One region of the Sphingomonas sp. SphC10 genome, then DNA from elsewhere that is predicted to be linked to it. Evidence: riboswitches for the same ligand, from Rfam matches in the RefSeq annotation. Region 1 holds a riboswitch; each other region holds the start of a gene.
The links. A riboswitch is a leader RNA that binds a small molecule or an ion and turns the genes downstream of it on or off. The one in region 1 is predicted to bind cobalamin.
Positions count from the first base shown of each region.

Region 1 (4,253 bases):
GGATGCGGAACGCCTCGCCATTGTCGGAAAAGCGACGCCCGACATAACGCAGCCCGGCGCGCGCCTGCAGCTTCGCCGAGGCATCCCAGCGCAGCCAGAGATTGGCCAGCACCTCGGGCACGTTCGGCGGGGTGCGGCCGCTATAATCCACGCCGCCGGAGCGGAAATCGTCGAACCGCGCATCCAGTAGCGTGCCGTTTGCGTCGATCCCGAAGCCCTGCGGCAGATCGAGCGTCACCGCCGCCTCGACGCCCTGCGACGATCGCTGCCCGACCTGCTCGACGGGGCTCGCCAGCGTGCGCTGGGCGAGAAGCCCGGTCTTGACGATTCGATAGGCCGCCAGCGTGGCGGTGCCATGGCCGTTCGCGAACAGCCACTTGGCCCCCGCCTCGACCTGATTTCCGCGCGCGTTGCTATACTGCACCTGCCCGGTCGATACGGTGGTCAGCGTGCCCAGCGGATCGACGCCCGTAGCATATTGCGCATAGAGCGACAGGGTCGGCACCGGTTGATAGACCAGCCCCGCGCGCCATGTCGCGTTGCGGAACGTCTTTTCCAGCACGAAGCGATCCGGCATGGCGACGGTCCAACGACGGACATTGTCCACCTCGTAACGGACGCCGCCGACCACCGACCATTTCGGGCCGAGCGTCACCCGATCTTCGGCAAACACCGCCAGCGCGGTGGTGCGGGTGCGGTAGCGCGGGGCGATTCCCTGCGTATCGAGGAAACGGCCGGGATCGAAGGCGAAGGGATCGACCGCATCGACCTGCTCGACCGAGCCGAAGTCGTTCTCATGGGTGAAGCGGACCAGATTGGCGTCCACCCCGACGACCAGCGCGTTGGCGATGCCCGGCGCGAGTCCCGTGCGCCACGTCACGCTGGCTTGATCGCCCCATTGGGTCAGGTCGTGGCGGATGCCGTAATTGCTGCTCCGCCGGATCGTGGCCGGAATGCCCGTCGATCCGTCCGCGCACGCGCCGCTCGCAACGACCCAGCAATAATTCTCCAGGTTGCGCCAGAAACGGTCGCTGGTCAGGACATAGGCGATGTTGGACAAACTGACCGCATTGCTCGGCGTCCAGTCGACCCGGATCGAGGCGCGGTCGTCGCGGAACCGCATCCGCCCGTCGCCGACATTATAGTTGCGGTCCCGCACCCGAAGGTCGAGCCGCCCGTCGATCAGCGGGGTGCCGAAATAGGTCATGGGCCGCTGGTCGCCATGATCGCCGCGCACCGTCACCGCCAGTTCGGAGGACGGCGTCCAGCGCAGCGTCCCCGACAGCGCGACACTGTCCGAACGCCCCCGATCGACATAACCGTCCGACCGGCGATAGCTGGCATCCACGCGGTAGCCGAGGGTCGGGGTCAGCGGCCCGCCCTGCCCGGCGGCGGCGCGGAAACTGTCCTGCCCGCCATAGCCGATCTCGGCCTGGCCATGGGTCTGCGCACTGGGCGCGCGCATCACGGCATTGACCGCGCCGCCCAGTGCGCCCTGCCCGTAAAGGACCGAGGCAGGGCCGCCCAGTACGTCGATCCGCTCGACCATCCAGGGATCGGTCGGAAAGGTGATCGTCCCCGCCGCCGGGAACAACCGCACGCCGTCGACCAGTTGCAGCACCGATCCCTGCCCCGAAAAGCCGCGCGCGGCCAGCGCGGTGCCGCCATTGCCCGGATTGGCGACGCTCGACAGGCCGGGCGCACGCGTCTCCGCCTCGACGATCGACACATCGCCGCGCGCGCGGATCGTACCGCCATCGAGCGAGGCGATGCTGGCGGGCGTCTCCAGCGGTGTCAGGCCCAGGCGACTGCCGGTGGCATTGGGTGTGTCGAGCGCCTGTTTCTCCCGCGTGCCGATCACCAGCACGGTGGCGTCGCCCCCCTGCTCCTCGGCCTTTTGCGCCCCTGCCTGCGCCGCCCCCAGCAGAAGCGCCGCGCCACCCCACAGGACCATAGGGACCTGTCTGAATCTGTTACGATATATCATTTCAAAGCCCATAGCGTCTTGTCGCGAACAAGCCGAGGCCTTGCCGCCCGATTTCGGGCAGCCAGGTGCCCTGCGTGCGGCACGCCGTTTTCCGCATTCCACAGGGCCACCCATGCGCCTCCGCCACTTATGGCGTCGCTCGTCGGAACAGACCTAGCCTCGACCATCCCCTGGACCGGGCATGAGCGACCTGACGCCGGCAGGTCTCCTGGCTCACGGGTCGTCGCGGACGGATGCGCCTTCCCAGGTTGCCCCAGTGGCTGGATCGCGCCCATGGCCGATCCGTGCATCGCCGCTCACCGCTTACAGTTGCAGGGACAGCCGCGGATTTAGGGCCTGCGCCCCTCACCGTGTTCCCTTTTAATCTCCCTTGTCGGGAGAACCGGCGCGATCATATCGCCGGATCATTCCGGCCCCGTATCGCTACGCGGCGGCGATGGAGGGCGTCAAGCGGGATGAGGTCGCGGCGTCCTTGCGCTATGGCGGCGGCATGGCACGCAGGAACCGTTATCTGATCGCGACGATGCCCGATGGCTATGTGAAGACGATCGGCCCGACATCGCAGCCCTTCACCCATTATTGGCGGATCGTCGCCGATCTGGGCGGGGGCAGGACAGAAGTCTTCTGGGGCCATGCCAAGTCGCGCAAGGCGGCGATGGCGAACGATGCCGCCATGGCGGAAGCGGTGCGACAGCGCGGCTGGGTCGGGTATCGCTTCGAGGTCGTCGAACTGGTCGAGGCGGATGCGCCGCCTGAAACCATGAAGAAATCCTCGCCTGGTAGGGGAGGTGGCAGGGCGAAGCCCTGACGGAGGGAGGTCGCCCTCTCGAGAGCAGGACACCCCTCCACCATCCTGCGGATGGTCCTCCCCCCTGCAGGGGAGGAATGATCAGAATTTACTTCTTGGGCTTGTCCTGGCCCGAGGCGTCGGACACCGCCGCACCGGCCGAACGCAGGTCGCGGCCCGCGCCGTTCACGGTGTTGCAGGCCGACAGGGTCAGGACGGCGAACAGGGTAGCACCCAGAGCGATCTTCTTGGTCATGACGATCTCCTCGAAAAGGGGATGCGGCGGGCCCGGTACGCCGGCCCGCCGCGGGTACTCAGCGCAGACGACGGCGGCTGGCCGCCGTTGCGCCAAAGGCGGAGGCACCGGCGCCGACTAGCAGCGCGAGCACCAGGAGGAACGAGGTCTTGGCACCGGCCCCGGCGGCGGCATCGGCGGCCTGCTTGGCCTTGGCGACCGCTTCGTTCTTGGTCTGAACGAAGTCGGCCTCGGCCTGACTCACCTGGGCGCGCCGCGCGGCCGCGACCGACCGATCGGTGGCGTCGCCGATCCGCTCGCGCGCTTCCTCAATCAGGCTGGGGGTGGCATCCGCCACCTCGCCCGCGACAGACTGGGCACGACCGAAAAGATGCTCCGCGCTGCCCGCAACCTGATCGGTGACGCCCGCCACCTTCCAGTCGCGGCTGTCGACCGCATCGCCGATCGTCTTTTCCAGCTTGCCACCGAAATGGCGCGCATTGCCGTGCAGTGCATGCGTGCTCATCATTCGTTTCCGAAAATGCAAGGAAAGGGCGTCAGGGAGCCACGCCGCAGGTGGCGGCGGCCTTGCCGACTTCCAGTGCGATCTTCGGGTCCTTGATCTCGCCCGCGACCCGGATCAGATCGCCTGCGGTCAGCTGGCCGGGATTGGGATCGTCACGGCGATAGGCCGCGGCGGCATTACCAAGCTGTTGCAACTGCCCCAGCGACAGGTTGCGCTCCAGCCGCTGGCCGACACAGGTCGAACGTTGGCTGTCCAGGCCATAGCGCTCCAGCCCGGTGGCGATCCGCGTCGAGGGCGGGGTGCACGCCACCGCGACGAGCGCGATGCCGATACTTGCGAGGATTTTGGCCACCCGGTTGCTCCCATGCGACCGGCGGCGAAATGCGACCGATCTGGCCGGGTACAACTTATGATAAGTTAAGCCGTTCCTGGTATTTTTGCAGGAATGGTTGGTAGTCTTGGACCAGTTTCGAGCCGCTGGCGGGCATATGCGCCGGGATGCCTGCACCATCACGCCATTGATGAACGTGGCGGCACCGCAAAGGATTTCATCGACAAGCCTCTGTCTTGACGACGTTTTTTGCCAAACCGCCTTGTGTGATCCGGCCATAAACGGCACCTTCCCCTCTCCGACATGGTCGAAATGAACCAACGGATGACGAGGGAGGATGATCGATGAAGCTCCTGTTGGCGGCTGCCTTAACGGTGACGATGGCCG
Region 1 covers NZ_CM168044.1:3,083,124-3,087,376, reverse strand. Annotated here, with positions in the region: gene ACWKSV_RS14195 (TonB-dependent receptor) at 1-1,954, opposite strand, end outside; cobalamin riboswitch at 2,169-2,389, opposite strand; gene ACWKSV_RS14190 (hypothetical protein) at 2,478-2,795, shown strand; gene ACWKSV_RS14185 (entericidin A/B family lipoprotein) at 2,884-3,030, opposite strand; gene ACWKSV_RS14180 (CsbD family protein) at 3,089-3,538, opposite strand; gene ACWKSV_RS14175 (hypothetical protein) at 3,567-3,887, opposite strand; gene ACWKSV_RS14170 (alpha/beta hydrolase-fold protein) at 4,211-4,253, shown strand, end outside.

Region 2 (4,253 bases), 1.0 Mb from region 1:
CGGGCGGATCATCAGGAAATAGAAGACGACGAAGACGAGGAGCAGCGGCGCGAGGCTGAGGAACGAGGCGGCTCCGCTCGATGCGGCGGCGCCGGATGCGGCTGCCATCGCGGCGACTGGGGCGGTGATGGGAATGAACATTCGGACCCGTCTATGCTGAATGGGCACGGGTACCGGCCGACCGTTGACGATCGACAAGCCCCCATGTCGGATAGCCTGCCCGCTACCATCGCAGGCGGACAGGCGCAATGGAGAGGCGGATGTGGTGTCGGCAGTATCGCAACATCAAGGCTTGCATCGCGGAGAAAACCCGCCTAGAGGCCGCCGCTCGGTCGGGGCGTAGCGCAGCCTGGTAGCGCATCACACTGGGGGTGTGGGGGTCGCAGGTTCGAATCCTGTCGCCCCGACCAATCTTCTACTGACATCGGTGGACGAGGACGAAGCGGGCGAAAGCCCGCTTTTTTCGTTTCTGGCGTTTTCTGCTTTCACCGTGGAGTGAAGCGCGGGAGGTTTGGCTTCACGGCGGATCAAAGCGATCCAAGCTAAATGGCGGCTATAGGTGGAACCCGGTCCGGCAGCTTTGGAGCGTGGCGACGCAGAACCTACCGATCGCTTTCAGCGCTCCCACTTCCATAAGCTTGCAGCCGATTGATCGTACAGGTCCTGAAGCGAGGCGATCTGATTGTCCCGAAAATGGATTGTGAGCACGAGGTCACCATACGGCAAACTGGCCGTGCAGAGCCCCGCCTGCGAGTTTTCCATCGTGAAGCAACTCGCCAGCGACCGAGGGGGCTTCTGACCAGTCTCGGCTGGCAAATCATACGTCCAGAAAACGCCATCACTTACTCTGCGCAGCGGCTGGCCACGCCACGAAAGCGGACTAGTTGCGCAAACGGTCGAGTTGATGCGCGCCGCCGTTCCCGCCGCACGGGCACACATACGCTGCTTGCTCGCCACCCCCACTAGGTTCAGGTCAGGTAGGAGCGCTCCGGGATTAAGATAAAACGAGAACCCGTCGCGTGGATCGAGTGCTGGAAGGAAGAACGGCGCATCGTTTTCCAAAATGGCGTTTGCCTCGGGAATGTCAAAGACCCGCCCCTCTAATTGCCGCTCGGCCGATGCCGAACACCCGCCGAGCAAGCCGGCAATTGCTAAAGAAGCTGCGAAGAGCCGCCTGTCCATGCTCGTACGCTAAGAGGGATATGTACCTTCCGCAATCAGGCGAAACAGACGTCGCAGCCGATGTCCGCTATTGGGCGAAAGCCGCCGCCTCTACCGAACTGCCATTCCCGCCACCGCGATTTGCGACAGCAAATTCGCTCGTACCGCATCCGAAACCGGAGGCAATGGCCGCGCCGCCTTGCCGTGGCGCAGGCGTTCGCGGTCCTTTTCGTCCGGCTCGACGACGCGTACCCGCACCGCCGCCTTGCCGACCGCGCGCAGGCCGAGTTGTTCGGCGGCGCCGCGCGACAGGTCGATGATCCGCGACGATCCCGCGAACGGCCCGCGATCGTTGACCCGCACGATGATCCGCCGCCCGGTGTCGAGCGCCGTCACCTCGACATAGCTGGGCAGGGGCAGGGTGGTGTGCGCCGCCGTCGCCCAGCCGGGACGGAAACGTTCGCCGTTGGCGGTGCGCTTGCCTGATTCGCCGCCATACCAGCTGGCATAGCCGAGCATGTCATAGGTCGTGTCCTCGGCGGGGACATAGGTGATGCCCCGCACCGTATAGGGCTTGCCGATCCGCACCGGAAAATCGCTGACCGGCCGGTAATTGCCACCCGAACAGGCCGCGACCAGGCAGGCCGCCGCCGGTGTCCATCGGCGCATCGCTTTCCAAACCACCATAGCCTGTCGATTAGGCTTACGGCGCGGTGGTATAAAGCCGTTTGCGTGTCCGTTCGGCGCAGACTATCCCCGTGCCGACCGGCAGCGGCTTTCAGCCACGCCGCCGGACTATCGCATCGGTGCCCCTCGGGGCTTCAAACGGGAATATGGTGCAAATCCATAGCTGTCCCTGCAACTGTAAGCGGTGAGCGCGTGATGCCGGTTCCTGCAACAGGGAACAGCCACTGGAGTGATCCGGGAAGGCCGCATTGCCGACGCTTCGACCCGCAAGCCAGGAGACCTGCCGATGCGAGTCGCTCTTGCCGCGATCCAGGGGATGGTCATGGCCAGGATATATTGTATCATGCGAGCGACGCCATAGGGCGACCTGAATTGGAACCCGGCCCGGCGTGCGCCCGTCGAAGGTGGGGGACGACCGCGACAGCGGAAGGTCGGCCTGAGTCGCAACGGCGCCGTTAAGGCATGATCCGCCCATGTCCGAAGTTTCCGCCCGACCATCGTTGAAGCGTCGCGTCACCCTGCTGATGGGCGCGCTGATCGTCGTGAATATCGCCGTCTGGGGTTGGGCGCTGAGCGTCTTTGCGGGCAACAGCCTGATGCTCGGCACGGCTTTGCTCGCCTATAGCCTGGGGCTGCGCCATGCGGTCGATGCCGATCACATCGCCGCCATCGACAATGTCACGCGCAAGCTGATGCAGGACGGCCAGCGGCCGATCGCGGTCGGCCTGTGGTTCGCTCTCGGCCATTCCGCCATCGTCCTGATCGCGGCGACCACCGTGGCGCTGGCCGCCAGCACCCTGTCCGACTTCGAGGCGTTCGGCCAGAGCGGCGGGACCATCGCTACCATCGTCTCGGCGAGTTTCCTGTTCGCCATCGCGATCATGAACCTGATCATCCTGCGCGATGTCTGGACCCGTTTCCGCCGTGTCGCGCGGGGCGAACCGATGGCGGAAGCCGATGCCGACATGATGTTTTCGGGGCAGGGGCCTTTGTCGCGTCTGTTCGGGCCGCTGTTCCGGCTGATCCGGCGGAGCTGGCACATGGCGCCGCTGGGGTTCCTGTTCGGGCTGGGCTTCGACACCGCGACCGAGGTGGCGATCCTCGGCCTGTCGGGTTCGCACGCGGCGGACGGCGTGTCGCTGGCGACGATCCTGGTATTCCCGGTGCTGTTCGCGGTCGGCATGGCGTTGATCGACACCGCCGACGGGCTGGTGATGCTGGGTGCCTATGAGTGGGCGTTCGTCCATCCGCTGCGCAAGCTCTACTACAACATGACGATCACTCTGGTCTCGGCGCTGGTCGCGCTGGTGATCGGCGGCATCCAGGCGACCGCGCTGCTCGCCGAGCGGTTCGGCTGGACGGCCGGGCCGTTCCGTTATGCGGGTGCGCTGGCCGAGCATTTCAACGTGCTGGGTTTCGCCATCGTCGGGCTGTTCGTCCTGTGCTGGGGCGCGAGCTTCCTCCTCTATCGCTGGCGCGGGTTCGCGGCGATGGAGGCGCGAATTGCCAAGCCCGGCGCGGCGGGATAAATGCCGCTGATCGGAGGGTGATAAGCCGTCCGAAGATCGCGCCGGTGCCCGCAAGGGCTTTAAACGGGAATGGGGTGCAAATCCCCGGCTGTCCCTGCAACTGTAAGCGGTGAGCGAGCGATGCTGGTGCTCCTATGAGGGCACGGCCACTGGAGTGATCCGGGAAGGCGCATCCTTTTGCTTCGACCCGCGAGCCAGGAGACCTGCCGGCGTCATGGTCGCTCTTGCCTGGACCCAGGGGGTGGTCGGGGCACGGTTCTCCGTCGGGGAGCGACGAAGCCATGCGGCCGGGGCCGCATCGGTCGCCGGTTCAGCGGGGTGGACGCATGTCGCGCGCCCGTCCGTCACCGCTCCGGCGATCGGCCCCGCGTCCGCGCTCGCTCGTCCGGCGCGTCGGAGAATTACCATGCGTGACCTTTCCAAGGTCCCCGTCACCATCGTCACCGGCTTTCTGGGCGCGGGCAAGACCACGCTTATCAGCCATCTGATCCGCCATGCGGGCGGCCGTCGCCTGGCGGTGGTGGTCAACGAATTCGGCACTTTGGGCGTCGACGGCGACATCCTTCAATCTTGCGCGATCCCCGATTGCCCGGCGGAGAATATCGTCGAGCTGGCGAACGGCTGCATCTGCTGCACCGTCGCCGACGACTTCATCCCCACGGTCGAGAAGCTGCTCGCGATGGAGCCGCGCCCCGATCACATCCTGATCGAGACCTCGGGTCTGGCGCTCCCCAAGCCGCTGCTGAAGGCCTTTGACTGGCCCGCCATCCGCTCGCGCATTACCGTCGACGGCGTGGTGGCGCTGGCCGATGCCGAGGCCGTCGCGGCGGGCCGCTTCGCCCCCGATCTCGACGCGGTCGAGGCGCAGCGCGCCGC
Region 2 covers NZ_CM168044.1:2,076,662-2,080,914, reverse strand. Annotated here, with positions in the region: gene yajC (preprotein translocase subunit YajC) at 1-108, opposite strand, end outside; tRNA gene ACWKSV_RS09415 (tRNA-Pro) at 334-410, shown strand; gene ACWKSV_RS09410 (hypothetical protein) at 616-1,182, opposite strand; gene ACWKSV_RS09405 (septal ring lytic transglycosylase RlpA family protein) at 1,273-1,830, opposite strand; cobalamin riboswitch at 1,949-2,150, shown strand; gene ACWKSV_RS09400 (HoxN/HupN/NixA family nickel/cobalt transporter) at 2,322-3,377, shown strand; cobalamin riboswitch at 3,403-3,602, shown strand; gene cobW (cobalamin biosynthesis protein CobW) at 3,784-4,253, shown strand, end outside.
Region 2: it holds a riboswitch for cobalamin, as region 1 does, so the genes downstream of both, ACWKSV_RS09400 (HoxN/HupN/NixA family nickel/cobalt transporter) here and ACWKSV_RS14195 (TonB-dependent receptor) in region 1, are expected to answer to the same signal.

Region 3 (4,253 bases), 1.0 Mb from region 1:
TGGATCGAGCGCAGCACGTTCGCCCCGATCAGCGGCTTGAAGACGTTCAGCTCCAGATGCCCCTGAAGCCCGCCGACCGTGACGGCGGCATTGTTGCCGATCACCTGCGCGGCGACCATGGTCAGCATCTCGCACTGGGTCGGATTGACCTTGCCCGGCATGATCGAGCTGCCCGGCTCGTTGGCGGGCAGTTCCAGCTCGCCCAGCCCCGAGCGCGGGCCGGAGCCTAGCAAACGGATGTCGTTGGCGATCTTGGTCAGCGCCACGGCCAGGACATTCAGCGTCCCATGCAGGTCGACCAGCCCGTCATTGCTGGCCAGCGCCTCGAACTTGTTGGGCGCGGTCACGAAGTCGAGACCGGTCACCTCGGCGATCTCCGCTGCGATCGCCTCGGCAAAGCCGTTCGGCGCGTTCAGCCCGGTGCCGACCGCCGTCCCTCCCTGCGCGAGCGGCAGGATGTTGCGGTGGAGCGTCCCCTCGATCCGGTCGCGGGCATTGGCGAGTTGCTGCACATAGCCCGAAAATTCCTGGCCCAGGGTCAGCGGGGTCGCGTCCTGCAAATGGGTGCGGCCGATCTTGACGATCGAATCCCATTCCTTCGCCTTGGCCTCCAGCGCCGCATGGAGCCGGTCGAGGGCGGGAAAAAGCTGCCTCGTCACGGCAATCGCGGCGGCGACGTGGAGTGCGGTCGGAAAAGTGTCGTTGGACGACTGGCCGCGATTCACATCGTCATTGGGGTGGACCGGCGACTTGCCGCCGCGCTTGGCCGTCAGCATCTCGTTGGCGCGGCCCGCAATCACCTCGTTTGCGTTCATGTTGGACTGGGTGCCGGAGCCGGTCTGCCAGATGACGAGCGGGAACTGCTCGTCATGGCGCCCGTCGATCACCTCCTGCGCCGCCGCCTCGATCGCATCGGCCTTGTCCGCCGCCAGGCCATGGGCGCGATTGATCCGCGCCGCCGCCTTCTTCACGATGGCGAGGGCATGGACGATACCGATCGGCATCTGCTCGCGCGCGCCGAAGGGAAAATTCTCCAGGCTGCGCTCGGTCTGCGCGCCCCAATAGGCGCTGGCGGGAACTTCGATGGGGCCGATCGAATCGGTTTCGGTGCGGGTGGTGGCGTTCTGGGTCATGCGACAGGGACTCACCGATGGGGTCAGGGGTTCCACCCATATAGTCACCGCGACGCCGACGGACGAGGGCACGACGCTTGCCACCCGGCCCCTGCCCGCCTATCGCCGCCCTCGCGACAGGTTCCTCGAAAGAGGATGAAAAGGGAATGGGGTGCGACACCCCGGCTGCCCCTGCAACTGTAAGCGGCGAGCCGCCCGCCACGACGCCATTGGGCTAATCCCCGAGAAGGCGGCGGACCGGCCCCGACCCGCGAGCCAGGAGACCTGCCCGTCGTGGTCGTCCTTCGGCTGGTCAGGGTGTACCGGACGGAACGGGGCTTTCCCCTCGCGCGGCGACAGCGCCTTTGGAGACTTGCCCGATGTACGAGCCCTTTTCATGCTGAAGCCCGCCGCGAACGGCCCCGCCGTGGTCGCCTGCAACACCTGCCGCCTGTCCGACGAGGCGCGCGAAAACGACCAGGGCCAGCGCGGCGGCGCGCTGCTGGTCGAGGCGTTGCGCCGGGTGCAGGCGTCCGACCCTGCTTATGCCGAGGTCGCGGTCGAGGAGATGCCCTGTCTCTTCGCCTGCCAGTCCTTCTGCACCGTCCATCTGCGCTGCCCCGGCAAGGTCGGATACGTCATGGGCAAGTTCACCCCCGATGACGACGCCGCGCGCGCCATATTGGACTATGCCCGCGCCTATGCCGACAGCGACTGGGGACAGGTGCCCTACAAGCAATGGCCGCAAGGGGTGAAAGGCCATTTCCTCACCCGCACGCCCCCCGAAGGATATGTCGTCGAATGACCGCTTTCCCCGACATCGCCGCGTTCGAGACGGCACTCGCCACCCTGCCCCGGCCCGACGACCAGGCCCGCGCCGCCGCAAGCGCGAGACAGGGCCAGTTGACCAAGCCGCCGGGTTCGCTGGGCCGCCTGGAGGACATCGCGATCTTCCTCGCCGGATGGCAGGGCGTCGAGCGGCCCCGGATCGAGCGCGGCCGCGTGGTCATCTTCGCGGGCAATCACGGCGTCACCGCGCGCGGGGTCAGCGCCTTTCCGGCCGAGGTGACGGAACTGATGGTCGCCAATTTCGCCGCCGGAGGGGCCGCGATCAACGCGCTGGCGGCGGCGGCAGGGCTGGAACTGGCCGTGGTACCGCTCGACCTCGACCGACCGACCGCCGACTTCACGACCGCTCCCGCGATGACCAAGGAAGAGTGCCTGAGCGCGCTGTCCGCCGGGGCCGAGGCGGTGGGCGAGGCCGACCTTCTCGTGCTGGGCGAGATGGGGATCGGCAACAGCACCGCCGCCGCCGCGCTCGCCGCCGCCAGTTTCGGGGGCGGCCCGGCCCTGTGGGTCGGGCCGGGCACGGGGGTCGATGCGCAGGGCGTTCAGCGCAAGGCGGCGGTGGTGGCCGAGGGCCTCGCACTGCACCGCGAACATCTGACCAGCGCCTTCGAAATCCTGCGCCGCCTGGGCGGGCGCGAGATCGCGGCGATGGCGGGCGCAGTGCTGGCCGCGCGGCACAAGCGGATTCCGGTCGTGCTCGACGGCTTTATCGGCACCGCCGCCGTCGCGCCGCTGGCCCATGCCAATCCGGCGATCAGCGCACATTGCCTGTCGGGCCATTGTTCGGCCGAGCCGGGCCATGTCCTGCTGCTCGCCCGGCTGGGGCTGGAGCCGATCCTGTCGCTGGGCATGCGGCTGGGCGAGGCGAGTGGCGCGGCGGTCGCGGTGCAGGTCATCCGTTCCGCGATCGCGGCGCATGACGGCATCGCGACCTTTGCCGAGGCGGGCATCGCGGGCGCGTGACCGGCTTTCGCCTGCATCTGCTCCGTCACGGCGAGCCCGAGCTGACGGGGCGGATGCTGGGCCGCACCGACAGCCCGGCCACGGCCGGGGGCATCGCGGCCTGTGTCGCGCGGGCGGATGGGCTGGACGTCACCCGCCGCATCGCCTCCGACCTGTCGCGCGCGCGCGCCTGTGCCGAGGCGATCGGTCCGGCCGAGATCGATCCGCGCTGGCGGGAACTGGATTTCGGGGACTGGGACGGGCTGGCGGCGGGGGACATCGAGCCGGAGGCGCTGGCCCGCTTCTGGGACGATCCCGATGCCGCCCCGCCACCGGGTGGCGAGCGTTGGTCCGATCTGGTCGCCCGTGTGCGAAGCGCCATCGCCGATCTGTCCCCCGAGCCGACCCTGGTCGTCACCCATGGCGGCGCGATCCGCGCAGCGCTGCATGTCCTGTGCGGGTTCAACCTGCGCGCGACATGGTCGTTCGCGCTGCCCTATGCCGCGCTGGTCACGCTGGAGGTGTGGGACGGCACGCCGCGCAGCGCGCAGGTGACGGGGCTGGCGACGGCATGAAGGCACTGATCGTCGCGCTGGGCTTCCTGACCCGCTTGCCCATGCCGCGCGTCGAGGCGGACGAAGCGGATTTCGCACGCGCCATCCGGCTCTACCCGGTGGCGGGGCTGGTCATCGGAATCATCGTCGCGGGCGCAGGCTGGCTGGGCGCGCGCATCGATCCGTGGACGGGCGCGCTGGCGGCACTGATTGCCTGGGTCTGGGCGACGGGGGCGCTGCATCTGGATGGGCTGGCCGACCTGTCCGACGGGCTGGGCGCGGCGCATGGCGATCGTTCGCGCTTGCTGGCGGTAATGGCCGATCCGCATATCGGCAGCTTCGGCGTAGTCGCGCTGGCGATGCAGTTGATCGCCAAGTTGGTGCTGCTCCACGCCCTGCCGCTCGGCGCATGGCCGATGGTCGCGCTGATCCCGGCGGCGGCGCGGGTCGGGCCGCTGGTCTGGGCGCGACTGTTGACCCCGCTTCGTCCCGGAGGGCTGGGCGCGATGGTCGCCCGCGCGGTGCGGCCGGTCGACATGATCGGCTGGATACTCGCAGGCCTAGCGCTGGGCCTGTTCTATCCGCCGCTGGCGACCGCACCGCTCGTCATCCTGGCGCTGTCGCTCTGGTTCCGGCGCAAGCTGGGCGGGGTGACGGGCGACGTACATGGCGCAGGGATAGAGCTGACCGAAACCGCGCTGCTCCTCGCCGCCGTCCTTTACGTCCTGCCCTGAGCGATCCGCAGCAGCGCGTCGCAATCGACATGCGCCTCCAGCACGGCGGCGATGGTGTCGAG
Region 3 covers NZ_CM168044.1:2,054,770-2,059,022, forward strand. Annotated here, with positions in the region: gene fumC (class II fumarate hydratase) at 1-1,133, opposite strand, end outside; cobalamin riboswitch at 1,235-1,419, shown strand; gene ACWKSV_RS09290 (DUF1636 domain-containing protein) at 1,510-1,917, shown strand; gene cobT (nicotinate-nucleotide--dimethylbenzimidazole phosphoribosyltransferase) at 1,914-2,924, shown strand; gene ACWKSV_RS09300 (histidine phosphatase family protein) at 2,921-3,478, shown strand; gene cobS (adenosylcobinamide-GDP ribazoletransferase) at 3,475-4,191, shown strand; gene ACWKSV_RS09310 (cobyric acid synthase) at 4,176-4,253, opposite strand, start outside.
Region 3: it holds a riboswitch for cobalamin, as region 1 does, so the genes downstream of both, ACWKSV_RS09290 (DUF1636 domain-containing protein) here and ACWKSV_RS14195 (TonB-dependent receptor) in region 1, are expected to answer to the same signal.